DNA from 4 places in the Shinella oryzae genome. Region 2 is predicted to be linked to each of the others. Evidence: predicted binding sites of a transcription regulator. Region 2 holds the regulator's gene; each other region holds the start of a gene.
What was found. Region 2 encodes PhoB, which activates phosphate uptake and scavenging genes when phosphate is short. Its sites were predicted from a motif close to TGTCATNNANCTGTCAT; they were not measured.
Positions count from the first base shown of each region.

Region 1: the regulator PhoB is predicted to act here: its motif matches at 2,688-2,704, upstream of K6301_RS07145 (DUF47 domain-containing protein).
Region 3: the regulator PhoB is predicted to act here: its motif matches at 2,760-2,776, upstream of olsB (l-ornithine N(alpha)-acyltransferase).
Region 4: the regulator PhoB is predicted to act here: its motif matches at 4,459-4,475, upstream of K6301_RS14270 (DUF2794 domain-containing protein).

Region 1 covers NZ_CP081987.1:1,423,166-1,430,899, forward strand. The annotation lists gene ilvA (threonine ammonia-lyase) at 1-236, opposite strand, end outside; gene K6301_RS07135 (TrkH family potassium uptake protein) at 495-1,949, shown strand; gene K6301_RS07140 (hypothetical protein) at 2,029-2,604, shown strand; gene K6301_RS07145 (DUF47 domain-containing protein) at 2,729-3,373, shown strand; gene K6301_RS07150 (inorganic phosphate transporter) at 3,373-4,380, shown strand; gene K6301_RS07155 (hypothetical protein) at 4,478-4,816, opposite strand; tRNA gene K6301_RS07160 (tRNA-Lys) at 5,102-5,177, opposite strand; gene K6301_RS07165 (caspase family protein) at 5,325-6,842, opposite strand; gene K6301_RS07170 (caspase family protein) at 6,842-7,734, opposite strand, start outside.
Region 2 covers NZ_CP081987.1:147,327-155,060, reverse strand. The annotation lists gene K6301_RS00760 (aspartate aminotransferase family protein) at 1-637, opposite strand, end outside; gene K6301_RS00755 (GcrA family cell cycle regulator) at 1,062-1,601, shown strand; gene phoB (phosphate regulon transcriptional regulator PhoB) at 1,721-2,404, opposite strand; gene phoU (phosphate signaling complex protein PhoU) at 2,424-3,152, opposite strand; gene pstB (phosphate ABC transporter ATP-binding protein PstB) at 3,257-4,072, opposite strand; gene pstA (phosphate ABC transporter permease PstA) at 4,086-5,405, opposite strand; gene pstC (phosphate ABC transporter permease subunit PstC) at 5,402-6,886, opposite strand; gene K6301_RS00725 (PstS family phosphate ABC transporter substrate-binding protein) at 7,052-7,734, opposite strand, start outside.
Region 3 covers NZ_CP081987.1:16,473-24,206, forward strand. The annotation lists gene lspA (signal peptidase II) at 1-381, shown strand, start outside; gene K6301_RS00105 (hybrid sensor histidine kinase/response regulator) at 437-2,707, shown strand; gene olsB (l-ornithine N(alpha)-acyltransferase) at 2,822-3,700, shown strand; gene K6301_RS00115 (NADP-dependent malic enzyme) at 3,782-6,067, opposite strand; gene mutS (DNA mismatch repair protein MutS) at 6,183-7,734, shown strand, end outside.
Region 4 covers NZ_CP081987.1:2,915,252-2,922,985, reverse strand. The annotation lists gene pyc (pyruvate carboxylase) at 1-3,247, shown strand, start outside; gene K6301_RS14275 (GNAT family N-acetyltransferase) at 3,379-3,930, shown strand; gene K6301_RS14270 (DUF2794 domain-containing protein) at 4,064-4,438, opposite strand; gene K6301_RS14265 (DUF1223 domain-containing protein) at 4,766-5,524, opposite strand; gene acnA (aconitate hydratase AcnA) at 5,734-7,734, opposite strand, start outside.

The DNA.
Region 1 (7,734 bases), 1.3 Mb from region 2:
GCGTGATTGCCGGCGGACGCGCAGACGAAACTGCGCGCGCCCTGCGGATCGGCCAGCACCTTGCGCAGGAAATTGAATGCCCCTCTGATCTTGTAGGAGCGCACCGGTGAGAGATCCTCGCGCTTGAGATAGATCTCGGCACCATAGCGGGCGGAGAGATGCTCGTTGAGCTGGAGCGGCGTTTCAGGAAAGAGCCCGCGCAAGGCGTCCAGGGCTGCGTCGACGTCGGATGTCATTCTGTGGTCCGTCTTCGGTTGGAATGCGGTTCGGTAGGCTGCATGTCGTGCCTTCGGCAAGGACAGAGACAGACGAGGACGATCATTCTTCCGACCCTTATACGATCCCGTGGCGCGCCCAGCGCGGCGCGGCGCAACCGATCCCGCCGCCGATCCCGCACCTGGGGCGTCCTTGAGTTTAGACGTCGCAGAGGCTATGGCATATCAACGCGACGGTTTCCACCCGCCCTGGCCGAGATGGCCTCATCGAGACCAACCTTGAACGCCACGATCTTCCGTTCCGCCATCAATATCGCCGCCATTGCCGGCATGTACATGTCCGTGGCGATGCTCGTCCCGGCCTTCATCGACGTCTACTACGGCCATCCCGATTCGGAAGTCTTCTTCCTGTCCGCCTTCTTCACGGGCGGCCTTTCGCTTGCCACGGCCGCGGCCACCCGCGCCGGCCCGCCGCCGTTCAACAAGCGCATGGGCTTTCTTGTCGTCAACATGCTGTGGCTTTCGGCCAGCATCATCGGCTCGATCCCGCTGTGGCTGTCCTCAATGAAGCTCAGCTACGCGCAGGCCTTCTTCGAATCGGTCTCGGCGATCAGCACGACGGGGTCCACCGTCATCGTCGGCCTCGATCACGCGCCTCCCGGCATCCTGATGTGGCGGTCGCTGCTGCACTGGCTCGGCGGCGTCGGGATCCTGGCGCTCGGCCTCTTCATCATGCCCTACCTGCGCGTCGGCGGCATGTCCTTCTTCAAGCTGGAATCGTCCGACACCGCCGACAAGCCGTTTGCCCGCATCGCCAGCTATACGCGCGCCTTCCTCGCCATCTACGTGGCGATCACCCTGATCTGCACCGTCACCTATGCCGCGCTGGGCATGAGCCGCTTCGACGCCCTGAACCACGCCATGTCGACGGTGGCGACCGGCGGGCTTTCGACGCATGATGCCTCCTTCGGCTACTTCAAGAGCCTGCCGCTCCTGTGGGCCGCCACGTTCTTCATGACGCTCTCCAGCCTGCCCTTCTCGGTGCTCATCCTCTTCATGGTGCGCGGCCGGATCGACGCCTGGCGCGATCCGCAGATCCGCGTCTTCCTCGGCTACCTCGTGCTGTTCGCCATCGCCGCCAGCATCTTCCAGCGGCTGCAGAACGGTGTTTCCTTCCACGAGGCGCTGGCGCATTCCTTCTTCACCGTGTCCTCGATCCTGTCCACGACAGGCTTCGTCAGCGACGACTATACGAAATGGGGCCATTTCATCGTGGCGCTCGCCTTCGTTGCGACCTTCATGGGCGGCTGTTCGGGCTCCACGGCCGGTGGTCTCAAGGCCTATCGGCTGATCATCCTGTTCAATTTCATGCGCACCGGCCTCTATCGCCTGATCTATCCCGACGGCATCCACGCCGTGCGCTACGGGACGATGACGGTGGATGCCGATTTCCAGCGCACCGTCTTCCTGTTCTTCCTGACCTATGTGAGCCTGTCCGCGATCGGCGCCATTCTGCTCGGCCTCATGGGCTATGACGTGCTGACGGCCATCTCGGCGGCCGCCACCTCGCTCTCCAACGTCGGCCCCGGCGTCACGGAGGCCATCGGCCCGGCCGGAACCTTCGCCGGTTTCCACGACGCGGCCCTTTATCTCCTGTCGTTTCTGATGCTGCTCGGCCGTCTGGAAATCCTCACCGTGCTCGTCCTCCTGACGCCGCTGTTCTGGAAAAGCTGACCGGGTACAGTCGCCGAGGCGTTCTTGACTGTTGCCACGCTTCTCCGCATCTTGCCGAAATCGGCTGGAGGAAGACGGAATGTTCGTGTCGAAGTCACTGTTGCCCCTGTTTCTTGCCGCGTCCCTGGCATCACCGGCGCTCGCCGGGCCGCTTGCCGATGCCGCCAAGAAAGCTGAGGAGCAAGCCGTGGCCGGTGATCCCGTGGGCGCCCACAACACCATCCGCGACGCCTTCGGCGCCTTCGCCGCCACGCTTCCTTTTACGATCGGCAAGGCCGTCTTCGTCGCGGCTCCGCCCGAGGGATACGGCATGTATGCCACGCGCCCGACCTCCGACTTCAAGTCCGGCGAAACCTTGATTTCCTACGTCGAGCCGGTGGGTCTTACCTGGCGTGCGGGCGAGGGCGGCAATCTGGAGTCCCACTTCACCGTCGACTTCGAACTGCTCGATACGAAGGGTGCGAAACTCGCCGAACAGAAGGCCTTCGGCTCCTTCGATTTCAAGGGAACGGTGCGCAACCAAGAGGTCTTCGCCAAGCTGACGCTCAAGCTGAGCGGCCCGCCCGCCGGCGACTACGTGCTGCGCTACCGCTTTCGCGACACGGCAAGTGGTGCCGTCGCCATCAGCGAACAGCCCTTTAAGATCGTGCAGTAAGCCGGCTATCGAAGTTTTCCACAGGCTTTGAGAGAATTGGGACAAGCCCGAATCCGGGCTTTCCAGCGCATGGGCGCTCAATTATGACAGCGACATGACAACCCCAGCCACGTAAGGGGCACCCATGCTCTCGCTGTTTCGCAAACTCATGCCGCGTGAAGACCGGTTCTTCGATCTCTTCGAGCGGCATTCCCGCACCGTCGTCGGTGCCGCCGAGGCGCTACAGGCCGTCCTGGCCGGCGGCCCGGACATGGAAAAGCACTGCGACCGCATCGTCGCGCTGGAAGACGAGGCGGACGCGATCACGGCCGAGGTCCTGCTTGCGGTGCGCCGCAGTTTCATCACGCCCTTCGACCGCGGCGACATCAAGGACCTCATCCAGTCGATGGATGATGCGATCGACATGATGCACAAGATGGTCAAGACCATCCGCCTCTACGAACAGACGAGCTTCCAGCCCGGCATGCAGGAAATGGGTGCGGCGGTCGTCAAGGCCGCCCATCTCGTCGCCGAAGCCATTCCGCTGCTCGACAAGGTCGGCGTTCATGCCGACCGTCTCAGCGCCATCGCCCAGGAAGTCACCCGCGTCGAGGGCCGTTCCGACGAACTGCACGATCAGGGCGTGAAGGAGCTCTTCAAGACCTACGGCAAGACCGACCCGATGGCCTATATCATCGGCAGCGAGATCTACAGCGAACTGGAGAAGGTGGTCGACCGCTTCGAGGACGTGGCAGACGAGATTAGCGGCATCGTGATTGAGAACGTCTGATGGACGCCACCCTCGCCCTGCCGCTGCTCATCGCCCTCGTGGGCATCGCGCTGCTCTTCGACTTCCTGAACGGCCTGCACGACGCGGCGAACTCCATCGCCACCATCGTCTCCACGCGCGTTCTTCGCCCTCAATATGCCGTCATGTGGGCGGCGTTCTTCAATTTCATCGCCTTCCTGTTCTTTGGCCTGCATGTCGCCGAAACGCTCGGCAAGGGCATCATCGATCCCTCCATCGTCAGCCCGCTCGTGATCTTCTCCGCCCTCATGGGGGCGATCATCTGGAATGTCGTGACCTGGATCTTCGGCATTCCCTCAAGCTCTTCGCATGCGCTGATCGGCGGACTGGTCGGTGCAGGTCTCGCCAAGACGGGCTTCGACGCCGTCGTTTGGGGCGGCCTGATCAAAACGGCGAGCGCCATTTTCCTGTCGCCCGCCATAGGTTTCTTCCTCGCCCTGATCCTGGTCCTCACCGTGTCCTGGATCTTCGTGCGACAGACGCCGTTTGCCGTCGACCGCACCTTCCGCGTCATGCAGTTCATTTCGGCCTCGCTCTACTCGCTCGGCCATGGCGGCAACGACGCGCAGAAGACCATGGGCATCATCGCGGTGCTTCTCTATTCGCAGGGCTATCTCGGCGGAGAATTCTACGTGCCGTTCTGGGTGGTCATCACCTGCCAGGCGGCCATGGCGCTCGGAACGCTGATGGGTGGCTGGCGCATCGTGCACACGATGGGCTCGAAGATCACCCGCCTCAACCCGATGCAGGGCTTCTGCGCGGAAACCGGCGGCGCGATCACCCTCTTTGCGGCAACGTGGCTCGGCATTCCCGTCTCGACCACGCACACCATCACGGGCGCCATCATCGGCGTCGGCGCGGCCCGTCGCGTCACGGCGGTGCGCTGGGGCCTCGCCGGCAACATCGTCTGGGCATGGATCATCACCCTGCCCTCGGCCGCCGCCATTTCGGCGCTGTTCTACCTGGTCTTCGCCGCCATTTCCGGCTGATCAAAACAAAAAAAATCCGGTGACAGCAACGTCACCGGACATACTCCGGCCAACTCAGCGCAATCGGCAACAGCACGACAGGCCCGGGGCCAAGCCCTCAAAAGCCCGACTCCGCGCCTTCCAGATCGCTGCCCTCGCAGGCCGAGACATTGGCGACCTCATAGGTCGTCTTTCCCGGTCCGGCGGGCGGAACGGGCGTCAGCGTGACGATGACGTAGCATTCAGAATTCTGCACGCGCCATTCGATCTGCCCATTGTCGCGCGTGCGAACCTGCTCCAGCGTATCGAACGGCCGCCCGCCCATGGCGAAGGACACCTTGTCGCTGCCGACGACCGCCTGGACCTGCTCGCTCGCATCATAGAACCCGGAAAGCGCCGCCGAGGCCGGTACCGAGAGCCCAAGGGTGATGAGAAGTGCAAAAAGCCCGTATTTCATGAAATGGTTATCCCCGCGCTAAAAATGAACTGCCGCTATTCCCCAGAAACGAACCGCTTCGGGACCGAATAACGCTATAAAACAGATCACAAGAAGACATCCGGCCCCCGCCGAACAGCCCGGTCCCGATGTACCACCCGCACGGCACTTGTCAAACCTCGGGTGAGGAAGGCATGCGGCTGAAGGCAGCAAAGCAACATGAGCAAAGCGTGCAACATCAACGACGCGTAAAGCGAAGACCGACACCCGAACGTTGAGAGAAGCGGATAATTCAAGAAATTCAGGTGGTGAGCGCGCAGGGATTCGAACCCTGGACCTACTGATTAAAAGTCAGTTGCTCTACCGGCTGAGCTACGCGCTCCCAAGCGGTGCGAAGCGCCCCGCGGAAGTGGGCGGAACATAGGCAGGAGGGTGTTTATGGTCAACCCGGAAAATGCACGGGAAAACAGCTTTTGCAACGTCGTGTCGACCGCCCCGCCGTGGCGGAAAGCCGCGGCGGCCAGGTGGTTCAGTAGACGGTGTATTTCAGGAGGCCAAGCGACCAGTCAACGCTGCGGTTTTCCACATCGCGCGTCCAGGCCTGCTTGAGCGTGCCGGCGATGTCGGCGATGGTGGTGCGGGCATCCAGTTCCTTGGTCAGGCCGTAATCGTTCGGCGCGACCGCGGTGAGATCGACGTCGTCGGCGACGACGATGGCGACCAGCACATTCTCGCTCGGCCCTTCCGCCTCGAAATCGAAGCCGTAATAATCGTCGGGAATGGTGATCGGCGTGCCCGGCGCCAGCCGCGTGATCTTCTGCGCCGCTTCGTTCGGGAAGATCTGGGTCGCCTTGCCGTCCTTGTCGACGTCGTACAGGATGAGATGGCCGCCCGTGCGGCTCGTCACCGAGATGCGGAAGCTGTCGCCGTTCTTGAGATGATCCGAGGACAACGAGACCTGGACGTCACCGCTCTCCGCCTTGCCGAGAATGTCGCCGACGGCATCGACCGGGTCGGCGGCCACATAGGCGGTCTGCTGCGTATTTTCGACCTTCACCTCTTCGACCTTCACCTCATCCGGCACCTGCTGCTGCGTGTCCGTGGCCGTCACCGCCGGGCTTACGGCGCTGGCGCCGAGCAGCGCATAGTTCACCTCGAGCTGCGGATCGAGGCCCTGGCACTGGCTTTGCGCCGCGCAATATGTCTGGGACTGCTTCTTGACATATTCGAGCAGCTCCGCGTTCGAGACGATACCGTTGCCATTGCTGTCGGCGGCCGAAATCTCGTGACCGTTGACGTAGGACAGCGTGAAGACGCCGTGACGCTCTTCCGGCGGCAGGCGCGTATCGTCCCAGGCCACCTGGTAGGAAGAGGCCGCGCTCCATGCCTCCACGCCGCTCTCCTTGGCGACCTCGGGCTTCACCACGGCCACATCGACGCGCAGGCCGCGCGTCTTCACCGCGTCGGCCGGCTTGGCATGGGGACGCGGCAGGAACCGCGCGCTTTCCATGGCATCGCCGACCTCCGTCGACAAGGAGCGCGAGATGGTGCCGGAATGGCAGGCGTCGATGACGATGGTGACGGCGCGGTCCTTCAGCTTGGCGAGCATGGCGTCGATCTCGTCGTCGAGGATCACGTTCGACCAGTCGCCATTGCCGGCCACGATGTCGTAGGTCGACAGCGCCTCATCCAGGCCATCCTCCTCGTCACCGCTCAAATCCTTCACCTGCAGGCCGTGGCCGGAGAAGTAGAAATAGACCCGGTCGCCCGGCTGCGTGCCGTTGATGAGCCATTCGTCGATGCTGGCGAGGATGGCGGCACGCGTCGCCTGGGCGTCGCGCAGGACGCGGATCGAATCCGCTCCATAGCCGAGCTTTTCCTTCAGCAGCTTCTCGATAAGAGGAGCGTCGTTCTTCGGGCCCTCCAGAAACATCTTTTCCGGCAGGTTGGCATAGGTGCCGATGCCGACGATGAGCGCCCGGTCGGCGGCCGCCGCGAATGTGGAGAACGAAAGCGAAAGCAGAAGGGCTGCGGCGTAGCGGATCATCAGAGCGTTTCCCGCGTATAGAGGGGCTGGATGGCGACGCTGGCTTCCTTGCCGTCGAGACGGGTCATGAGCGCTTGCAGCAGCGTTTGCGGCGTCACCTTCGGATCGGCGAGGACGGCGCCGATGGCATCGACCGGCTCCGCCGTCCAGATGGTGATCAGATGGTCCGCGCCATAGGGCTTCACCACCTCGACATCGGTGAGCTTGAACTGCCCGCTTTCGGTGCCCGCCGCCTGCATGTCGAGGAACTGCACTTCGCCCGTGTTGGCAAGGTTGAAGACGAGCATGTTGGGATAGCGGCCGGGCGGCGCGTCGAAGCGCAGGCGGTCGCCGGCCGCGTAGATATCGCGCACAGGCTTGAGCGATACCGAGCCCGGGTTCTGGCTCGCCATCGCCTTCAGGAAGTCGAGCAGCACGAACTTGTCGACGACCGACTGGATGCGGTCCGCGCCGACGTTCTCGCCCGCGACATCGCCATTCGGCGTGTAGAACACGCCGCTCGCCACGTCCCAGCGGAACGGCGTGCCGGTACCCTCGGCATTCTTCGGGCGCGCGGCGGCGCCGGTGATGTCGAGGGCGATCTGGCCTGTCCAACCGAGATCCTTAGCCGGCTTCACGAGCTTGGTCGTTGTGCCCGCGGCAGCGCCGCTATCGGCGCCCGCCGGAAGGCCGCGTGTCAGCCGCACCACGACCTCGCTTTCCGAGCGCGCCACCTGCGGCATGAAATTGGGCACCTGCAACGCTTCGGAACGGTTCTTCACATTGCTGAAGATATAGTCCTCCAGCTCGATGCGGGTGATCACGCCGTCACCGTCGCGGTCCGCGCTACCCTCGACGGCGCGTGCAAAGCTCCAGCTCAAGGCACCGCGCGGCTCGCCGTCGATGATGACCT
Region 2 (7,734 bases):
GCAGCAGGCCGTATTCGTCGCAGAGCTGGCGCAGCTCCTGCATGAATTCCTTCGGCACCGGCCTGAGGCCGCCCTCGCCCTGGACGGGCTCGATCAGGATCGCCGCGGTTTCCTCGGTGATCGCGTCCTTGACGGCGGCGATGTCGCCGAAGGGAACCTTGAGGAAGCCCGGGGCCTTGGGGCCGAAGCCCTCGATGTACTTTTCCTGTCCGCCGGCGGCGATGGTCGCGATCGTGCGGCCATGGAACGCGCCTTCGAAGGTGATGATGTGGAACTTGCCGGGATGCCCCTTGGAGAAATGATAGCGGCGCGCGGTCTTGATCGCGCATTCCAGCGCTTCCGCACCCGAATTGGTGAAGAACACCTTTTCGGCGAAGGTCGCGTCCGTCAGCCGGCGGCCGAGGCTTTCCTGGCCCGCAACCTCATAGAGATTGGAGAGGTGCCAGACCTTGTCGGCCTGCTCCTTCAGCGCGGAAACGAGATGGGGATGGCCGTGGCCAAGCGAACTGACGGCCACGCCGGCGGCGAAATCGAGATATCGCTCGCCGTTCTCGTCGATCAGCCAGACGCCCTCCCCGTGCGTGAACCGGAGCGGCGCACGCATATAGGTTTCATAGAGCGGCGCGGCATCGGCCATGGCGCGTATCCTCCAAAAGGGATGCGGAAAAGAAATTCGGGGGCTTGACTTTCCGGTTGCCAGAAAAATCAAAAGCCGCCTTTCGGCGGCATGCTGCACTATCGGCATTTCAGTCCGTGATGTCAATAAAATGCATAGCTCCAAATCGCACTGAACCTCCCGCAAGGTGAGGATTCGCAGCATGCATGGACAGTGTCGCTATCGAGTCACACCCTACCAGCAAGTTGGGGAAAACTCTGAAATCGATTCGCCCCGATTCCCCCGACTCTTGTCACAGAGTCCCCCGAACTCTAGGTTAAGGGTCAATTACTAGACTGCATGCGGCGGAACTAGTCACCACCAGAGTTAGGGCGCTCAGGCTACGGATTCGTTCGTGGCGCGATGAGGGATTCCCGCACAGCGAGCGCCGAACGGAGACGAGAGCATGAACTGGACAGACGAGCGGGTCGAGAAACTCAAGAAGCTCTGGAGCGAGGGCCTCAGTGCCAGCCAGATCGCGGCACAGCTCGGCGGCGTGAGCCGCAACGCCGTGATCGGCAAGGTGCACCGGCTCAACCTGCCGGGTCGCGCCAAGGCCGGCGGCACGCCCGCTTCGGCCCGCCCGAAGCGCCCGGCGCAGACCACCCCGCGCCCCTCGAACTTTACCGCACGTCCGGCCAACGCGCCCCGTCCGGTCAGCCGGCCGGTGGGCAACGCCCTTGCCAAGGATGAGATCGACACCGATTTCGATGCTCAGGCCGAGAACCTGCCCGTCGTGATCAGCGGCAAGAACGTCGTGGTGCCGATGTCGCGCAAGCTGGAGCTGACGCAGCTTACCGAGCGCACCTGCAAGTGGCCGATCGGCGACCCGCTGAACGACGACTTCCATTTCTGCGGCTGCGAGTCCCCTGACAACTCGCCCTATTGCACCTACCACCAGCGCCTCGCCTACCAGCCTTCGGCCGAGCGCCGCCGGGCACGGTAAGATCGGCGACGGAAGAATAGAAACGGGGCCGAAAGGCTCCGTTTTTGTTTGTGCGGCCCACCGGAACGCAAACAGGCCCCGAAGGGCCCATTTCCGTCCTTGGGAGGAATTGTGTTCGCTCAGGTTTCCAGCGAGTAGCCGGCGCCGCGCACCGTGCGGATGACATCCTGCATGTTGGCGAAGTTGAGCGCCTTGCGCAGGCGTCCGACATGCACATCGACGGTACGCTCGTCGACATAGATGTCATGCCCCCAGACACCGTCGAGAAGCTGCGAACGCGAGAAGACGCGGCCGGGCGAGGTCATCAGGAATTCCAGGAGGCGGAATTCCGTCGGGCCCAAGCGCACTTCGCGCGTGCGGCGGTGAACGCGGTGCGTCTCGCGGTCGAGTTCGATATCGCCGCAGCGCAGCACCGTGGAGACCACTTCCGGCTTGGCACGGCGCAGCATGGCCCGCACGCGGGCGACGAGTTCCGGCGTGGAGAAGGGCTTGACCACATAGTCATCCGCACCGGTGGCGAGGCCGCGCACGCGTTCGCTCTCCTCGCCGCGCGCCGTCAGCATGATGATCGGAAGGCGCTCGGTTTCCGGACGCTGGCGCAGGCGCCGGCACAGCTCGATGCCGGAAACGCCGGGCAGCATCCAGTCGAGAATGAGAAGATCGGGCATGCGCTCCTGCAAGCGCATCTCCGCCTCGTCGCCGGACAGGATCGTATCCACCTCGAAACCTTCCGCCTCGAGATTGTAACGCAGGAGCACGCTCAGCGCCTCCTCATCTTCCACGACGGCTATTCTGGGCACCATGTAGCGAACCCTATCCAGTTTATTCGGAAGCTTCGGAGACATCCGCCGTGACGACGGATGTCGAGGTGTCGTCCTTGGGGCGCTCGCCCTCGGGCTGGGAGCCCGTCGCCATGTAGTAGATGGTCTCGGCGATGTTGGTCGCATGGTCGCCGATGCGCTCGATGTTCTTGGCGCAGAACAGGAGATGGGTGCAGGGCGTGATGTTGCGCGGGTCTTCCATCATGTAGGTCAGGAGTTCGCGGAACAGCGAGGTGTAGATCGCATCGATCTCGTCGTCGCGCTCGCGGATCGCCTTGGCCTTGTCCACCGAGCGGGTGGCGAAGACATCGAGCACTTCCTTGAGCTGCATCAGCGCCAGTTCGGCGAGATGCTCGAGACCGCGCGCGAGCTTGCGCGGCATGCCCGAGCTCTGCACGGCGATCACACGCTTGGCGGTGTTCTTGCCGAGGTCGCCGACGCGCTCCAGCTCGGCCGCGATGCGGATCGTGCCCATGATTTCGCGCAGGTCGGCCGCCATCGGCTGGCGCTTGGCGATGGTGACGATCGCCTTCTCGTTGATCTGGCGCTCGGCATTGTCGAGGATGACATCCTCGGAAATGACCTTCTGGGCCAGAGCCGCATCGGCGGAAACGAGGGCGCGGACGGAATCCGCCACCATCTGCTCGGCCGTGCCGCCCATCTCGGAAATGCGGCGGGAGAGGTATTTCAGTTCTTCATCGTAGATCGAGACGATATGGGTCGATGACATCGTTCTGTCCTTAATACACGAGACGTGTTTTTTCGACGCAATTCCGAACGCAAAACCGCTTCACACTTTTGCTGGAATTGCTTGGGGCTAAGGCGACCAAAACGTCAGCCGAAGCGGCCCATGATGTAGTCCTGCGTGCGCTGGTCATCCGGGTTGGTGAACATCTTGTCGGTATCGTTCTCCTCGACGAGGTTGCCGAGGTGGAACATGGCGGTGCGCTGCGACACGCGGGCCGCCTGCTGCATGGAATGCGTCACGATGACGATCGTGAAATTGGCGCGCAGCTCGTGGATCAGTTCCTCGACCTTTGCGGTGGCGATCGGGTCGAGCGCAGAGCAGGGCTCGTCCATCAGGATGACTTCCGGGCTGACGGCAACGGCGCGTGCGATGCACAGGCGCTGCTGCTGGCCGCCGGAGAGGCCCGTGCCGCCTTCGTGCAGGCGATCCTTCACCTCGTTCCACAGGCCGGCCTTCTGCAGGCTCTGTTCGACGATCGCGTCCATATCGGCCTTCGCCTTGGCGAGGCCGTGGATGCGCGGGCCATAGGCGACGTTCTCGTAGATCGACTTCGGGAACGGGTTCGGCTTCTGGAAGACCATGCCGACGCGGGCGCGCAGTTCCACGACATCAATGTTCGGATCGTAGATATCGTCGCTGTCGAGCGTGATGCGGCCGGTGACGCGGCAGCCGTCGATCGTGTCGTTCATGCGGTTGAGCGTGCGCAGGAAGGTCGACTTGCCGCAACCGGACGGGCCGATGAGCGCCGTGACGGTGTTTTCGCGGACGTTCAGGTTGACGTCGTAGAGGGCGCGCTTCTCGCCGTAATAAACCGAAACGTCCTTGCCGATCATCTTGTAGGAAATGTCGTTCATTTGTCTGTCCAGGGCTTTCTCGACTGCTGCTTCTGACATCATGTTCATATGACCGGTCCTTCTACCAGCGTCGTTCGAAACGGCGGCGCAGGAGGATCGCACCGACATTCATCAGAATGAGGAAGATGAGGAGCACGATGATGGCTCCCGACGTGCGTTCCACGAAGGCGCGCTCGGCCTCGTTCGCCCACATGTAGATCTGCACCGGAAGCGCCGTCGCCGGGTCCATCGGCGTTGCCGGAACGTCGGCGACGAAGGCGACCATGCCGATGAGGAGCAGCGGCGCGGTTTCGCCGAGCGCATGGGCGAGGCCGATGATCGTGCCGGTGAGGATACCGGGCATGGCGAGCGGCAGGACGTGATGGAACACGGTCTGCATCTTGGAGGCACCGAGCCCGAGCGCGGCCGAACGGATCGATGGCGGCACGGCCTTCAGCGCCGCGCGGGTGGCGATGATGATCGTCGGCAGCGTCATGAGGGTCAGCACGAGACCGCCCACCAGGGCCGCCGAGCGCGGGAAGCCGGCAAAGTTGATGAAGACGGCGAGACCGAGCAGACCGTAAACGATGGAGGGTACGGCGGCGAGGTTGTTGATGTTGACCTCGATGAGATCCGTGAAGCGGTTCTTCGGGGCAAACTCTTCAAGATAGATCGAGGCGGCAACGCCGATCGGCAGCGACAGGACGAGCACGATGAGCATCATGTAGAGCGAGCCGATGAGTGCCACGCCCACGCCTGCCGCCTCCGGACGGCTCGATGCGCCGTTGGTGAAGAGGCCGGTGTTGAAGTGCTTGGAAAGGGCGCCGCTCTCGGCAAGCTGGTTCATCCAGCCGACCTGCTTATCGGAGACCTTGCGGTTCGTTTCCGGCACGGTGAGATCGATCTGGCCCTTGAAGGCGGAGTCGAGATCGCCGTGCGCCAGGACGGTCACGGTCTGCGTCGTGCCGATGATCGACGGATCTGCGGTCACGAGGTTGCGCAGCTGCACGCGCACGCTGTCGGAAATCATGCCGTTGACGGCCTTCAGGCCGGCGCGGTCGTCCTCGCTGACGCCGAGCACCTTGGCGAGCGCATTGCGCGCAACGACAGGGTAGTTGGCGGTCACGAGCTTCTGCGGGTTGGTGGCGCGCTCGTTGTTCTTGTCGATGATCTGCTCCGAGAACTCGATCGGGATGGTGATCATCGTCTGCTGGAATGCGGTGTAGCCCTTGGAGACGACCGAAAACAGCAGGAGGAAGAGGAACAGCAGGCCGAAGGCGATTGCCGCCATGCCGTAGAGGCGGAAGCGGCGTTCGGCGGCGTAACGGCGACGCAGGCCGATATCGCGGCGTTCGGGCTTGGTGGCGATGCCGAGGGCGGGGCTTGTGGAGACCTGGCTCATTCGTACTGCTCCCGGTATTTGCGCACGATGTAGAGGGCGTAGATGTTGAGGCAGAGCGTGATCACGAAGAGCGTGATGCCCAGCGCGAAGGCCACCAGCGTCTGCGGCGAGGTGAATTCGAGGTCGCCCGTCAGCTGGTTGACGATCTTGACCGTCACCGTTGTCATCGGCTCGAAGGGATTGAGCTGCATGCGGGCGGCGACACCGGCCGCGAGTACCACGATCATGGTTTCGCCGATGGCGCGCGAGGCGGTCATGAGGAGAGCGCCGACGATGCCCGGCAGCGCTGCCGGCATGATGACCCGCTTGATGGTCTCGGAGCGGGTGGCGCCCAGACCGAGCGAACCGTCACGCAGGGCGCGCGGCACGGCGGTGATGATGTCGTCCGACAGCGACGAGACGTAGGGGATCAGCATGATGCCCATGACGATGCCGGCCGTCAGAACGCTCTGCGCCTGGATGAAGCTTGCATAATTGCCGGTGACCAGGCCGTTCAGCTGGGCTGAGATATCGCGCAGGAACGGGCCGACGGTGATGAGGGCGAAGAAGCCGTAGACGATGGTCGGGATGCCGGCGAGCACTTCGAGAAGCGGCTTGGCAATGGAACGCACGGTCCGCGAAGCATATTCCGACATGTAGATGGCGGCGAAGAGGCCGACCGGCACGGCGACCAGCATGGCGACGAAGCCGATATAGAGCGTGCCGGCAAGCAGCGGGATCAGGCCGAACTGGCCGGAGGAGGCCGTGGCGCCCGCCGCGGCGAAGCGCGGATCCCAGGTCGTGCCGAAGAAGAACTCCCAGGCCGGAACCATGTTGAAGAAATGGATGGCTTCCGTCGCCATGGAGGCCACAATGCCGACCGTCGTCAGGATGGCGATGGAGGAGGCGGCGATGAGGCTGACCAGCATCACGCCTTCGACGCGGTTGCGGGCACGGAACTTCGGTGCGATCGCGCGGTAGGAGACGAAGGCGCCGGCAAGCGCCGCGACGATGACGAGGAACGACAGGAAGGTGCCGCTCGCCTTCGTCATGCGGTTGAGATCGTCGGCCGATGTCAGCATGTAGGGTGCGGGATCGGCGGCGAGCGGAACACCCTTGGCCGCCAGCACGGTGCGGGCGGTCGCGCTGTCGGCGAACATCGCCTCGCGCTCTTCGGCCGACAGCGTGTTCAGGCCGCGCGAGATGGCGCCGATCATGTTGTAGGCGAGGTTCTGCTCGGCCTGGGAGGTGGCCTTCACCTCTTCGGGAAAGCCGCCGCGAACCGTCGAGCTGATGTAGATCGGGCTTGCGACAATCCAGACCAGCATCACGACGAGAGCCGGCAGGACCGACCAGATGGCGACGAAGGAACCGTAGTAGCCCGGGCGGGAATGCAGGCTCGAAAGCTTGCCGCCGGCAAGCGCGTTGGCGCGCCAGCTTCCGAAAAGATAGCCCGCCACGCCGATCACGGCGATGATGAGCAAGAGAAGTGAAATACTCATTTTAGGAAAGTCTCCTGGCGAGATCATCCGCCCTGAGCGTGCCAAATCGCCCGCCCCGACCGTTCGACTGGGCGCCCCATTCCCGGCCGAAGAACATGACGTGGGCGTCCCCGCCCGAAAGCCAGAGGTCGCCGCGGCGCAAACCGCCGCGGCGACCCAAGGTCATTACATGATCTTGCCGTCGGCGAAGGCCTTGCGGATCTCTTCGCGCTCGGCTTCCGGAGCGGCGACGAGGCCGTATTCAGCCAGCGGAGAGTCCGGGCCGATCATGTCGTCGCTCGTGAAGAACTCGACATATTCCTTCAGGCCCGGGATGACGCCGAGATGCGCCTTCTTGACGTAGAAGAACAGCGGGCGCGAAACCGGGTATTCGCCGGAAGCGATCGTCTCGGTCGAGGGAACGATACCGTTGACGGTGGCGACCTTCAGCTTGTCGGCGTTGTTTTCGTAGAAGGAGAGGCCGAACACGCCGATGCCGGACTTGTTGGCAGCGATGCGGGCCAGCGTTTCGGTGTAGTCGCCGTCGATGTCGACAGCCAGGCCATCCTTGCGAACGGCGACGCACTTGGCATGCTGTTCCTTCTCATCGGACACGGCAGCCTTGATGACGTCGACCGCGCCGGCTTCCTTGCAGCCGGCAGCGAGGATCTTCTCTTCGAAGACTTCGCGCGTGCCGTGCTTCTCGCCCGGGATATAGGCGGCGATTTCGGCGTCCGGCAGGTCCTTGTTAACTTCCGACCACTTCTTGTAGGGGTTGGCGACGAGCTTGCCATCGACGACGACTTCAGCGGCGAGGCCGAGATAAAGGTCCTTCGGCACCAGCTTCAGGTCGGCATTGCCCGAGTCGG
Region 3 (7,734 bases), 130 kb from region 2:
TTCCAGGAGGCGGTGCATGTCGTGCCTATGCTGGCGCTATACCGCACCTACAATTACGGCGTCGCCTTCTCGATGCTGTCAGGTCTGGAGGGCTGGCTGATCGTGACGCTGCGCCTCTTCGTCGTGGCTTTTGTCGCCTGGCTCTGGCGGCAGACGCCGAAGGAGCGCGGCTTCGCCCATGCCGGCTACGCCTTCATCATCGCGGGTGCCTTCGGCAACCTCATCGACCGGGCGCTCTTCGGCTATGTGATCGACTATATCCTGTTCTATACGGAGACGTGGTCCTTCGCGGTGTTCAATCTCGCCGACAGTTTCATCACCATCGGCGCAGGCCTGGTGATCCTCGACGAGCTGCTTCTGCTGCGCCGCAGGGATCGCTAAACTTTTAGCGACTTGCTGAAGCCGATTTGAACGGTCCGCGTGATAAGCGGATCCCATGAGCGAACCCGTCAAGCTACAGAGCCGGCTTCAGGCCGAATTCGCCGAGGCGCCGTCCCGGCCGGCTCGCGGCCGTCCGGATGGAGAAGCGACGCAGGACGCCTCAACGTCCGCCGCACCCGCGCGGGAAAGCCATGCGGCGATCCGCACCGTCATCGCCGGCGTCGGCCTGCTTTGCGCCGTGCTGGTCCTCGTCACCGGCATGGCGTCGGGCTTTTACATCGCGGCTGCCGGTCTTGGCCTTGCGGGCATTGCCGGTGCGACATTCCTCTTCCTGTCCCGCCGGCCGGCCGTCGGCGTCGAGACGGTGCACGACCGCGGCTGGGAGCGCAGCGAAACCTCCGAAATCCTTTCCGCGATCCATGACGTGCTGGGCGATATCATCGTCACCCGCACCCTTGATGGGCGCATCCTGCGGGCCAATGCCGTTCTGGGTGCGCTGACGGGCGTCGCCGATGTCGAAGGCCGCACGCTGGAGGCGCTCGGCCTCTCCTTCCGTTCGCAGGCAAGCGCGCATCGCTACGATGTCGACGTGCAAACCGCGTCCGGCACGCGCATCTATTCCTGGCACGATGTCACGGTGCGCGATCCCGCGTCCGGCGAACTGGTGGTGCAGTCCATTGCGCGCGACGTGACGGAGGAGCGCCGGGCAGAAGGCGAGCGCGAGAAGGCCCGCCAGCGCGCGGAGGCGGCGAGTGCCGCCAAGTCCCGCCTGCTGGCCACCGTCAGCCACGAAATCCGCACGCCGCTTTCCGGCATCCTGGGCATGTCGCATCTCCTGGGCCAGACCAGGCTCACCGCCGAGCAGAAGAACTACCTCGTCGGCATGCGCCAGTCCGGGCACGCGCTCGTGCAGCTCGTCGACGACCTCCTGGATTTCTCCAGCATCGAGGCAGGCCGCTTCCAGCTGCGGCCTTCGGAAGAGCCGGTGCGTCCGATGCTCGAAAGCGTCGTGGAGATGCTGTCGCCGCGCGCCCATGAAAAGGGGATCGAGATCGGCTCGTTCGTCTCCGCGGACGTGCCGGGCCTTCTTCTCTACGACGCCGCGCGCCTGCGCCAGGTGCTCTACAATGTCGTCGGCAATGCCGTGAAATTCACCCATACGGGCGGTGTCCTGCTGGAAACGGTGCTCGACGGCGATGCCATCGTCATCCGGGTGACGGATACGGGGCCCGGCATGCGGCCGGACGAGCAGGCCCGTATCTTCGAGGAATTCGAACAGACCGGCAGTGCGGCGCAGCGCAGCGGCGGCACGGGGCTGGGGCTCGCCATCTCGGCGCGTATCCTTTCCGAGGCCGGCGGCGCACTGACGCTGGAGAGCGCCCCCGGCCGGGGCAGCACCTTCACCATCCGCATGCCGGTCGAGGCGCGGATGCGCCCCTCTCGCGGCACGCGCAAGAGCGTGCTGCGCGGCAGCCTCGTCTTCCTGCTCGCGCCGGCGGGCCCCGCCTCGGCGGCGCTGGTGCGCACCATCGGCGCGCTCGGCGGCGCCTGCCATCTCGCCACCTCCGTCGAGGAGGCCGAAAACGTCGTGCGCCATCTGGCCGCGCGGGGAGAAACCCTCACCGATATCATCGTGGACAACCGCCTGGCCGGGGTCTTCCGCCGCGAGCTGGCCGACATGGCCTATCTGCGCGAGAGCGCCGCCCGCCGCATCTATCTCGTCAATCCCGAGGATCGCGGCAGCCGCGCCATCGGCAAGGGCGAGGGGTATGATTCCTGGCTGATCCGGCCGCTGCGCGAACGCTCGCTTGTCGAGGTGCTGCGCGGCCGGATGAAGGGGGTCGAGGTGCGCGACGCGATCAACGACAACCGCCCGATCCTGAAGGATCCGCCGCCGGTGGCGCCGGACCCGCGTGCGGCGGCCTCCTCGGGCATCCGGATCCTGCTGGCGGAGGACGATCCGGTCAATGCCATGCTGGTGCGCTCGGTCCTGGAGCGTGCCGGCCATACGGTACGCCACGTGCCGGATTATCCAGCCCTCGTTTCCGCGCTCGGCGGGGCGACGGATGCCGGGCCCTTCACACCCGACCTGATCGTCACCGATCTCGGCATGCCGGGCGGGGAGGCGCAGGAGATGATCGCGCGGATCGTGCGTCGCGACGACGGCGGTACCCGCCTTCCCGTCATCGTGCTGACGGCCGATAGCCGCGCGAGCCTCGGGCAGGAACTCCTTGCCATCGGCGCCGATGCGGTGCTGGCCAAGCCCGCCGATCCCGCGCGCCTTCTGGGGGAAATCGGCCGGCTCTCCCGGCGGTCGCAGGCCTGACGGCCACCCCGGCGGCCACCCCGGCGGCTTTGCCCTATCCAAGCCGGCTTTACGTCATTATCCTGTTGCAGAATCGTGATTAAAGTCGCGAAGCTCATCAACGGGTAGACTGCCATGACGCTCGAACTCTCCCAGACCCTCGCTCCCGTGGAGATCGCCCAGAAGCCGGCCCCCGCAACGGAACGGCCGGCGTCGGACGTGCTCGGCCGCATCGGCAATCTCGAAACCCGTCTGGCCCGCTCCGTCTCCGAGATCGATGCCGCGCAGGCCGTGCGCTACCGCGTCTTCGTCGAGGAGATGAACGCCCAGCTTTCGCACGATGCCGTGCGCCGCAAGCGCGACATCGACGCCTGGGACATGGTCTGCGATCACCTGCTCGTGCTCGACACGGCAATCGAGGGCGATGCCGAGGAACAGATCGTCGGCACCTATCGGCTGCTGCGGCAGGACGTGGCGGCCGTTTCCGGCGGGTTCTATTCGCAGTCCGAGTTCGATGTCGATGCGCTGGTCGCCCGCCATCCCGACAAGCGTTTCATGGAGCTCGGCCGCTCCTGCGTGCTGCCGGCCTATCGCACCAAGCGCACGGTCGAGCTGCTTTGGCAGGGCGCCTGGGCCTATTCGCTGAAACATGGCGTGGACGTGATGTTCGGCTGCGCCTCCTTCCACGGCACGGTGCCGGAGGAGCACGCGCTGGCGCTTTCCTTCCTGCACCACAATGTGCAGGCCAAGGACGACTGGAGCGTTTCGGCCCGGCCGGAACTCTTCCGCGTCATGGACCTGATGCCGGCGGAAGGCATCGATGCGCGCAAGGCGCTGGTGGCCATGCCGCCGCTCGTGAAGGGCTACCTGAGGCTCGGCGCGACGATCGGCAGCGGCGCGGTCGTGGACCACGCCTTCAACACGACGGATGTGCTGATCGTCCTGCCGATCGGCCAGATTTCCGGTCGCTATCTCAACTACTATGGCGCGGATGCCGGACGGTTCGCGAGCTGAGGAATTAGGAGTTAGGCAGTAGCCAATAGCCGTTAGATGTGTTGCGCTTCGCCTACTGCCTACTGCCTACTGCCTACTGCCTCAACCGCCCGAATTATACGCGGCCAGCGTCGCCATGTTGACGATGTCCGAATCCTTCGCACCCATCGAGACGATCTGCACCGATTTATCGAGGCCCACGAGAAGCGGGCCGATGACGGTGGAGCCGCCGAGTTCCTGCAGCATCTTGGTCGAGATCGACGCCGAGTGGAACGCCGGCATCACCAGCACGTTGCCGGGGCCGGAGAGACGGCAGAACGGATATTGCTCCATGATGCGCGGATTGAGCGCCACGTCGGCCGCCATCTCGCCGTCATATTCGAAATCGACGCGGCGGCGATCGAGGATCTTCACCGCTTCGCGCACCCGCTCGGAGCGTTCGCCCGACGGATGGCCGAAGGTGGAGTAGGCCAGCATCGCCACGCGCGGCTCGTAGCCCAGGCGGCGGGCAAGGCCTGCAGCCTCTTCCGCGATATCGGCCAGTTCTTCCGAGGAGGGCATGTCGTGCACGGCGGTATCGGCGACCAGCACGGCGCGGCCGCGGCAGAGCGCCAGCGACGCACCGATGACGCGATGGCCGGGCTTGGGATCGATGCAGCGGCGTACGTCTTCCAGCGCGGTGGAATAGTTGCGGGTGAGGCCCGTCACCATCGCATCCGCATCGCCGAGCGCCACCATGCAGGCCGCGAAATGGTTGCGGTCGTTATGGATCATGCGCTGCGCATCGCGGTAGAGGAAGCCCTTCCGCTGGATGCGGGCATAGAGATAGTCGATATAGGCGTCGTTGCGCGTCGAGATGCGGGCATTGAGCAGCTGGATGCCGGGCCGGTCGAGATCGATGCCGGCGCGCTCGGCGATTTCGCGCATCCGGTCGTCGCGGCCGACGAGGATGGCGGTGCCGAGCTGCTGGTTGGCATAGGACACGGCGGCGCGCATCATCTGCTCTTCCTCGCCCTCGGCGAAGACGACGCGTTTCGGCTGGCGACGCACACGGGCATAGATCTGCTGCAGCGTTGAGGCGATCGGGTCGCGCCGCGCCTTCAGGTCGCGCGCATAGGCGTCGAGGTCGGGAATGTCCTTGCGCGCCACGCCGGTTTCCATCGCCGCCTTGGCCACGGCGACGGGAATGGCCGAGATGAGGCGCGGGTCGAAGGGCACCGGGATGATGTATTGCGCGCCGAAACGCGGGCGCACGCCCTGATAGGCGGCGGCCACATCGTCGGGCACGTCTTCCTTCGCGAGATGGGCCAGCGCCTCGGCGGCGGCGATCTTCATCGCATCGTTGATGGTCGACGCCCGCACGTCGAGCGCGCCGCGGAAGATATAGGGGAAGCCCAGCACGTTGTTGACCTGGTTCGGATAATCCGAGCGTCCCGTCGCCACGATGGCGTCGTCGCGGATGCGCGCGACTTCCTCGGGCGTGATTTCCGGATCGGGATTGGCCATGGCGAAGATGATCGGGCGCGGCGCCATGGAGCGGATCATCTCTTCGGAGAACGCGCCCTTGGCCGAGAGGCCGAACACCACGTCGGCGCCGGCCATGGCCTCGGCCAGCGAGCGGCGGTCGGTCTTGACCGCATGGGCCGATTTCCACTGGTTCATGCCGTCTTCGCGGCCCTGGTAGATCACGCCCTTGGTGTCGCAGAGGATGACGTTGTCAGGCGCGAAACCCATCGCCTTGATGAGTTCGATACAGGCGATGGCGGCCGCGCCCGCGCCGTTGCAGACGAGCTTCGTCGTCTTGAAGTCGCGGCCGGTCAGCGCCAGCGCATTGATGAGGCCGGCGGCGGCGATGATGGCGGTGCCGTGCTGGTCGTCGTGGAAGACCGGGATGTCCATCAGCTCGCGCAGGCGGCTCTCGATGATGAAACAGTCGGGCGCCTTGATGTCCTCGAGATTGATGCCGCCGAAGGAGGGGCCGAGATAGCGCACGCAATTGATGAACTCGTCGACATTCTCCGTATCGACCTCGAGGTCGATGGAATCGACGTCGGCAAAGCGCTTGAAGAGGACGGACTTGCCTTCCATGACCGGCTTGGAGGCGAGCGCGCCGAGATTGCCGAGGCCGAGAATGGCCGTGCCGTTCGAGATGACGGCGACCATGTTGCCGCGCGTGGTGTAGTCGTAGGCGGTGGAGGGGTCTTCGGCGATGGCCTTCACGGGCACGGCGACGCCGGGCGAATAGGCGAGCGACAGGTCGCGCTGCGTCGCCATCGGCTTGGTCGGCGTGATCTCCAACTTGCCCGGACGGCCGGACGAGTGGAAATCCAGCGCTTCGATGTCCGTGACGCTGGCCTTCTGGCGATCGGATTTGTCGGTTCCCGGCATGCTGTCCCCCTTCATACTCCTGTGGGCGATAGGCCCACACCTCCACGCAGGTGTTGTTTTCTATAGCGGCACATGGCTAGGGTGACACCTCTTTTTTAGGAAGAACTGACTCTCCGTGAACGACCAGATCGCACGACCGAACGATATCCTGTCGACGGCCGAACTCGCCTCCGACGAAAGCCGCGCATCGGCCACGCCGATGATGGAGCAGTTTATCGAGATCAAGGCGGCCAATCCCGACAGCATGCTGTTCTACCGCATGGGGGATTTCTACGAGCTGTTCTTTCAGGATGCCGTGGACGCTTCGCGCGCGCTCGGCATCACGCTGACGAAACGCGGCCAGCATATGGGCCTCGACATCCCCATGTGCGGCGTGCCGGTCCATGCGGCGGACGATTATCTGCAACGGCTCATCGCGCTCGGTTTCCGCGTCGCCGTGTGCGAGCAGGTCGAGGATCCCGCGGAGGCCAAGAAGCGCGGCTCGAAATCCGTCGTGCGCCGCGATGTCGTACGCCTCGTCACACCGGGAACGCTGACCGAGGAAAAGCTGCTCTCGCCCTCGGACGCCAACTACCTGATGGCCGTCGCGCGCATTCGCGGCGGGGCGGAACCCTCCATGGCGCTCGCCTGGATCGATATCTCCACCGGCATCTTCCGCCTGTCGGAGACCGCGCAGGGCCAGCTTCTGGCCGATATCCTGCGCATCGACCCGCGCGAGCTGATCGTGCCGGACACCCTGTTCCACGATCCCGATTTCCGCCCGGTGCTCGATGTTCTCGGCCGTGTGGCCGTGCCGCAGCCGGCCGTGCTGTTCGACAGCGCCACGGCGGAAGGCCGCATCGCGCGCTATTTCGGTGTCTCCACGCTCGATGGTTTCGGGACGTTTTCGCGCGCCGAGATGGCTGCGGCCTCCGCCGCCGTCGCCTATGTCGAAAAGACCCAGATCGCGGAGCGCCCGCCGCTCGGCCGGCCGGAGCGCGAAAGCTCGGCCTCGACGCTCTTCATCGATCCCGCCACCCGCGCCAATCTCGAACTGGTCCGCACCCTGTCGGGCGAGCGCAGCGGCACGCTCCTGAAGGCGATCGACCGCACCGCCACGAGCGGCGGTGCGCGTCTTCTCGCCGAACGCCTGATGTCGCCGCTGACCGACCCCGACGCCATCAACGCCCGCCTCGATTCGATTGCGACGCTCGCCGACCGGCCCTCTTTCTGCGAGGACCTGCGCCGCGCCCTCAAGCAGCTGCCCGACATGCCGCGCGCGCTTTCGCGCATCGCGCTCGGCCGTGGCGGTCCGCGTGACCTGGGCGCGATTCTCCAGGGGCTTTCCACCTCCGCCGAGATCGCCCGCCTGATGGCGTCCGAGGCGCTGGAGGGCGAGCTGGCCGCCGCGCGCGACGCGATCGCCACGCTGCCGCTCGATCTGTCGCACCGCCTGGCCTTCATGCTGGCCGACGAGCTGCCGCTTCTGAAGCGCGACGGCGGCTTCATCCGCGAGGCGGCCGATGCCGAGCTCGACGAGATGCGGGCGCTGCGCGACCAGTCCCGCCGCGTCATTGCCGGCCTCCAGCTGGAATATGCCGAGGAAACGGGCGTCAAGTCGCTGAAGATCAAGCACAACAACGTGCTCGGCTACTTCATCGAGGTGTCGGCCGGAAACGCCGCGGCGC
Region 4 (7,734 bases), 560 kb from region 2:
CGAGGAGGTGATCCGCGTCGCCAAGCTGTCGGGCGCCGACGCCATTCACCCCGGCTACGGCCTTCTGTCGGAAAGCCCGGAATTCGTCGATGCCTGCGATGCCGCCGGCATCACCTTCATCGGCCCGCGCCCGGCCACCATGCGCCAGCTCGGCAACAAGGTCGCCGCGCGCAACCTGGCCATTTCCGTCGGCGTGCCGGTCGTTCCCGCCACCGATCCGCTGCCGGATGACGATGCGGAGATCCACCGCCTCGCCGAGGAGATCGGCTATCCCGTCATGCTCAAGGCGTCCTGGGGCGGCGGCGGGCGCGGCATGCGCGCCATCCGCGATCCCAAGGACCTGATCCGCGAGGTCCGCGAGGCCAAGCGCGAGGCCAAGGCCGCCTTCGGCAAGGACGAGGTCTACCTGGAAAAGCTCGTCGAACGCGCGCGCCATGTCGAAAGCCAGATCCTCGGCGATACCCACGGCAATGTCGTGCATCTCTTCGAGCGCGACTGCTCCATCCAGCGCCGTAACCAGAAGGTCGTGGAGCGGGCTCCCGCACCCTATCTTTCGGAGGCGCAGCGCCAGGAGCTGGCCGACTATTCGCTGAAGATCGCCCGGGCGACGAATTATATCGGCGCCGGCACGGTCGAGTATCTGATGGATGCCGACAGCGGCAAATTCTATTTCATCGAGGTCAATCCGCGCATCCAGGTCGAGCACACCGTCACGGAGGTCGTGACCGGCATCGATATCGTCAAGGCGCAGATCCACATCCTCGACGGCGAGGCGATCGGAACGCCGGCATCCGGCGTTCCCGCGCAGGCGGATATCCGCCTCAATGGCCATGCGCTGCAGTGCCGCATCACCACCGAGGACCCCGAGCACAACTTCATTCCGGACTACGGCCGCATCACCGGCTACCGCTCGGCGTCCGGCTTCGGCATCCGCCTCGACGGCGGCACGGCCTATCCGGGTGCGGTCATCACCCGCTTTTACGATCCGCTGCTCGTGAAGGTCACGGCCTGGGCGCCGAACCCGGTGGAGGCCATCGACCGCATGGACCGCGCGCTGCGCGAATTCCGCATCCGCGGGGTTGCGACCAACCTCACCTTCCTCGAGGCGATCATCAGCCACGAGGCCTTCCGCAACAACACCTATACGACCCGCTTCATCGACACGACGCCGGAGCTGTTCCAGCAGGTGAAGCGCCAGGACCGCGCCACCAAGCTGCTCACCTATCTCGCCGATGTCACGGTCAACGGGCATCCCGAGGCGAAGGGCCGGCCGAAGCCGCCGGCGGATGCCGCCAAGCCCGTCGTGCCCTTCATCGAGGGCGACATCGTCGCCGGCACCAAGCAGAAGCTCGACGAACTCGGCCCGAAGAAGTTCGCCGAATGGGTGCGCGGCGAAAAGCGCGTGCTCATGACGGACACGACGATGCGCGACGGCCACCAGTCGCTGCTCGCCACCCGCATGCGCACCCATGATATCGCCCGCGTCGCCGGCACCTACGCGCGCGCGCTGCCGCAGCTCTTCTCGCTGGAATGCTGGGGCGGGGCGACCTTCGATGTCTCCATGCGCTTCCTGACGGAAGACCCGTGGGATCGTCTTGCCCGCATCCGCGAAGATGCGCCGAACCTGCTGTTGCAGATGCTGCTGCGCGGCGCCAACGGCGTGGGCTACAAGAACTACCCCAACAATGTCGTGAAGTACTTCGTGCGCCAGGCGGCGAAGGGCGGCATCGACGTGTTCCGCGTGTTCGACTGCCTGAACTGGGTCGACAACATGCGCATCTCGATGGATGCGGTCGTCGAAGAGAACCGGATCTGCGAGGCGGCGATCTGCTACACCGGCGATCTGCTCAATTCGGCCCGCCCGAAATACGACCTGAAATACTATACAGCTCTTGCCGCCGAGCTGGAAAAGGCCGGCGCGCACATGATCGCGGTCAAGGACATGGCGGGTCTCCTGAAGCCCGCGGCCGCGCGCGTCCTGTTCAAGGCGCTGCGCGAGGCGACCGACCTGCCCATCCATTTCCACACGCATGATACGTCGGGCATTGCGGCCGCCACGGTGCTGGCGGCTGTCGAATCCGGCGTCGACGTGGTCGATGCGGCGATGGACGCGCTGTCCGGCAACACCTCGCAGCCCTGCCTCGGTTCCATCGTCGAGGCGCTGAAGGGCTCGGAGCGCGATCCGGGTCTCGATCCCGAATGGATCCGCCGCATCTCCTTCTACTGGGAGGCCGTGCGCTTCCAGTATGCCGCCTTCGAAAGCGACCTCAAGGGGCCCGCCTCCGAAGTCTACCTGCATGAGATGCCGGGCGGCCAGTTCACCAACCTCAAGGAGCAGGCCCGTTCGCTGGGCCTTGAGACCAGGTGGCACAAGGTCGCCCAGGCCTATGCCGACGCCAACCAGATGTTCGGCGATATCGTCAAGGTCACGCCGTCGTCCAAGGTGGTGGGCGACATGGCGCTGATGATGGTCAGCCAGGATCTCACCGTCGCCGATGTCGAGAACCCGGCCAAGGACATCGCCTTCCCGGAATCGGTCGTCTCCATGCTGCGCGGCGATCTCGGCCAGCCTCCGGGCGGCTGGCCGGAAGGCCTGCAGAAGAAGGCGCTGAAGGGCGAGGCGGCCTATACCGAAGTGCCCGGTTCGCTCCTGCCGCCGGCCGATCTCGATGCCGAGCGTACGGCGATCGAGGAGAAGCTGGAGCGCAAGGTCGACGATTTCGAATTCGCCTCCTACCTGATGTATCCGAAGGTCTTCACCGACTATGCGCTGGCCGCGGACCTGTACGGCCCCGTTAGCGTGCTGCCGACCCCGGCCTACTTCTACGGCCTGTCGGCCGGCGAGGAACTCCAGCCGGAGATCGAGAAGGGCAAGTCGCTCGTCATCCTGCACCAGGCGACGAGCGAGCCGGATGCGCAGGGCATGGTGAAGGTGTTCTTCGAGCTGAACGGCCAGCCGCGCCTCATCAAGGTGCCGGACCGCAACCGCGCCGCCTCGTCCGCCGTCCGCCGTAAGGCCGACAACGGCAATGCCGCCCATCTCGGCGCGCCGATGCCGGGCGTCATCTCGACGGTCTCCGTTTCGGCCGGCCAGGCGGTCAAGGCCGGCGACGTGCTGCTCTCCATCGAGGCGATGAAGATGGAAACGGCGCTGCATGCGGAGAAGGACGGTACGATCTCCGAGGTGCTCGTCAAGGCCGGCGACCAGATCGACGCCAAGGACCTCCTCATCGTCTACGGCGCCTGATCGCCTGCGGCGGAGGCACAAAGCAATGAACCGGTTCGGGGGTGAGGGTTAACCTCATCCCCGTCCTGGTCTTGATTTCCGCCCGGCGCGGACGCAAAAGGCGTCGGACCTTTCAACAGCTGCCGGCGCCCATGAACTTCATCATCCGCACCGCCGTTTCCGGCGACATCGCCGCCTTCACCGAGATTTACCGCGAATCCGTGCTGAACGGCGTGGCGAGCTACGAGATCGATCCGCCATCGCCCGACGAGATGGCGGCGCGCTTTGCGGCGATCACCGGCAAGGGCTATCCCTATATCGTGGCGGTGGAGCAAACCGGCCTCATTCTGGGCTATGCCTATGCCTCCGCCTTCCGCACGCGCCCGGCCTATCGCTGGCTTGTCGAGGATTCCGTCTATCTGGCGCCGGAGGCACGCGGCAAGGGTGTCGGCCGCGCGCTTCTGGCGGAGCTCATCCGCCGGTGCACGGCACTCGGCTTCCGCCAGATGGTGGCCGTCATCGGCGGGGCGCATCCCGCCTCCATCGCCGTTCACGCCGCCGCGGGTTTCGAGCACAGCGGCCACATGAAGGCGACGGGCTTCAAGCACGGCCGCTGGCTGGATACGGTGTTCATGCAGCGCGCGCTCGGCGACGGCGCGGAAACGGAGCCGTCGGCGGCGGATTATCCGGGCACGATGGCATGAAAACGCGGTGGTGAAATCCCGGGGCGCTGCCTAGAGCATTTCCAGCCGAAGCGAAGTCGCTTCGGCGTCGGATAATGCGGTAAAAACAGGAATCTAGAGCATTTCCGGTGAATCGGAGTTCACCGGAAAAGCTCTAGGTCTCGACGAGACGCAGCACCTTGTCGAAGACCTTCAGCACCTGCTTCAACTCGTGGCCGCGTTTCAGGATCGTGCCGTGCTGGTTGATGACGCTGTAGGCACCCTGCTTGGCGGCGAGCTTGGGGTCCTTCTCGATGCGGTAGAGCGGCATTTCGCCGGAGCGCTTGAAGATGGAAAACACCGCCCGGTCGCGCATATGGTCGATCGCGTAATCGCGCCAGGCACCCTCGCCGACCATGCGGCCATAGACCCAGAGGATTGCGTCGAGCTCCCTGCGATCGAAGGTGACCGGCAGCGGATCCTTGCTGCTGCGGTATTCCCTGAGGTCGACCACGACGTTGGACGCCTGCAAATCCGGCTGATCTGTCATCGAATCTCCGTACCTGCTGTATGACGGCACGGTGACAGTTTGCCTGAGTGGCCTTGAAATGCAAGCCGAAGCGCCGAGACTTGCGATTTCGCAAAAAAGCGGTCCCGCCGCATTTCAGACAAACAGACGCCCAAATTTGAGACGACAGTCCCGCTGTCCGCTCACGCCGGCCTGCTGCCTTGTGCACAAAGCAGGTTTGCAGGGAGCGCGTCACTCGGAGCTGCCTTGTATTCCGTTGCCGGCAGCTTCGTCCAGGTCCGGTCCGTCTCTCTTCGAACCCTCAAGCCCCAGCCCCTCGAGGAAGCCGGGCCGGACCTTCCTCCACGCCTATCGCGAAGATTTTTCGCCCGTGAGCACGGTGGCGCCCAGAATGGCGCCGGGCGTGTCCGCCGTCTTCATGCGCTGGACCAGCACGGCGCAGCCGCCGGCCTTCTTTTTCTTCTTCAGCATGTCGGCGGGAAGCACGAGATTGGTTTCCTTGCCTTCCCACATGCCGATCGTTTCCATCGAGGTCACGGCGTGCCAGTAGTTGACCGTCTTGCCGCGGTTTTCGCCCTTGTCGATGTTGATCGTCCGCTCGCGCTCGAAATAGGCGATGACGATGTTGGCCTTGCCTTCGCCGGCGCCGACGCGGATGCGCAACTCGTCGTTCGCCACGGCCACGTCGACCGGCACCTTCAGGCCCTTGCCTTCGGTGGACAGGGCGCCGATGCGGTCGCGGATGCCGGAGATATTGGCGCCGTTGATGTGCTCGCGGCCGTTCAGCACGGCCTGGGGCGTGTAGACGCCGTTGCGGCCGAACATGCGGGCATAGGCATATTGCCGGTCGGTATTGTCCTTGGAGGCGAGCGTGTCGGCCCAGCCGAGATAGTTCCAGTAATCGACGTGATAGGCAAGCGCCACGACCTCGCCCTCGCGCACCAGGGTTTCCAGCGCCTTGTCGGCGGGCGGACAGGACGAGCAGCCCTGGCTGGTGAAGAGTTCGACCACACCCTTGGGCGCGACGGCCTCCTGCGCATGGGCAGCGCCGGCAGCGAGCGTCAGCAGGATCGCCAGACATTCCGGAAGATGCGGTCTCGGCATGATCATTCCCAATGGAGCACCGGCATGGGCCGGCCTTTTCGAGCCCGTCATACGCCGTTGCGGCTTCAACAGGAAGTCACGATGGAGTGAGATTTTGGGGGGCAAATCCGGCAAAACATGAACCGATTTTGCGTTCGGAAGGGCGAAACGCACCCCAAAACGAAAAATGCCGGGGCTAAAGCCCCGGCATCGTCTCTTTCAGGCCGGATCGCTCAGGCGGCGAGGTCGCGAAGAACGGTCTGCAGGATACCGCCGTTGTTCATGTACATGACCTCGTCGAGCGTATCGATGCGGCAAAGCAGCGGTACGTCCTTCACCGTGCCGTCGGAGTAGGTGATCTTGGCGATCTTCTTCTCGCGCGGCTTGATGTCGCCTTCCAGGCCCTCGATCGTGACGATCTCGTCGCCCTTCAGGTCGAGCGAAGCCCAGCTCGTGCCTTCCTCGAAGACGAAGGGCACCACGCCCATGCCGACGAGGTTCGAGCGGTGGATGCGCTCGAAGGACTGGGCGATCACGGCCTTCACGCCGAGCAGGTTGGTGCCCTTGGCCGCCCAGTCGCGCGACGAGCCGTTGCCGTATTCGACGCCGGCGAAGATGACGAGCGGAACGCCCTCGGCCTTGTACTTCATGGCCGCATCGTAGATCGAAAGCTCTTCCTTCGTCGGGTAATGGATGGTGTAGCCACCTTCCTTGCCGTTCGGGCCGAGCATGTGGTTGCGGATGCGGATATTGGCGAAGGTGCCGCGCATCATGACTTCATGGTTGCCGCGGCGCGTGCCGTACTGGTTGAAGTCGGCGACGGCGACGCCGTTTTCCGTGAGGTAGGCACCGGCAGGCGAGGCCGCCTTGATCGAACCGGCCGGCGAGATGTGGTCGGTCGTGATCTTGTCGCCGAAGAGACCCAGGACGCGGGCGCCCTTGATGTCCTTGAGGCCCGAACCGGTCTTGCCCATGCCCACGAAGTAGGGCGGGTTCTGCACGTAGGTCGACTGGTCGTCCCATGCATAGGTCTGTCCATCCGGCACCTGAACGGCCTGCCAGTTGGCGTCGCCCTTGAAGACGTCGGCATATTTCGCGGCATAGAGCGCGCGGGTGACGTATTTCAGGATGAATTCCTGGATTTCCTGAGAGGTCGGCCAGATGTCCTTGAGGTAGACGGGGTTGCCGTTCTGGTCTTCACCGAGCGGTTCCGTCGTCAGGTCCTTCTGGACCGTGCCGGCCAGGGCGTAGGCCACGACGAGCGGCGGGGAGGCGAGGTAGTTCGCCTGCACGTCCGGCGAGATGCGGCCTTCGAAGTTGCGGTTGCCGGACAGGACGCCGGCGGCGATCAGGCCCTTGTCGTTGATCGTCTTGGAGATCGGTGCGGGCAGCGGGCCGGAATTGCCGATGCAGGTCGTGCAGCCGAAGCCGACGAGGTTGAAGCCGAGCGTGTCGAGATCGGCCTGGAGGCCGGACTTGGCAAGGTATTCGCCCACCACCTGCGATCCCGGTGCCAGCGACGTCTTGACCCAGGGCTTGGTCTTCAGGCCCTTGGCGACGGCGTTGCGGGCGAGCAGGCCGGCGGCGATGAGGACCGACGGGTTGGACGTGTTGGTGCACGACGTGATGGCGGCGATGGCGACGTCGCCATGGCCGAGGTCGTAGTCGGTGCCTTCGACGGCGTAGCGGGTGGAAAGCTGGCCGGGCTTCTTGTAGTCGTTCTCAAGCGCCGTGGCGAAGCCCGATGCGATGTTCTCGAGCGGGATGCGGCCTTCCGGACGCTTCGGGCCGGCCATGGCCGGAACGACGTCGCCGAGGTCGAGTTCGAGCGTGTCGGTGAAGACGAGGTCGGCGCCGTCGCCGTCACGCCACATGCCCTGGGCCTTCGAATAGGCTTCGACGAGTGCGATGCGCTGCTCTTCGCGGCCGGACATGGTGAGGTAGTTGACGGTTTCGCTGTCGACCGGGAAGAAGCCGCAGGTCGCGCCGTATTCCGGGCCCATATTGCCGATCGTCGCGCGGTCGGCGAGCGTCATGTTGTCGAGGCCGGGGCCGAAGAATTCGACGAACTTCGAGACCACGCCCTTCTTGCGCAGCATCTGCACGACCATCAGCACGAGGTCGGTCGCGGTGACGCCTTCCTTGAGCTTGCCGGTCAGCTTGAAGCCGATGACCTCGGGCAGCAGCATGGAGACCGGCTGGCCGAGCATGGCGGCTTCGGCTTCGATGCCGCC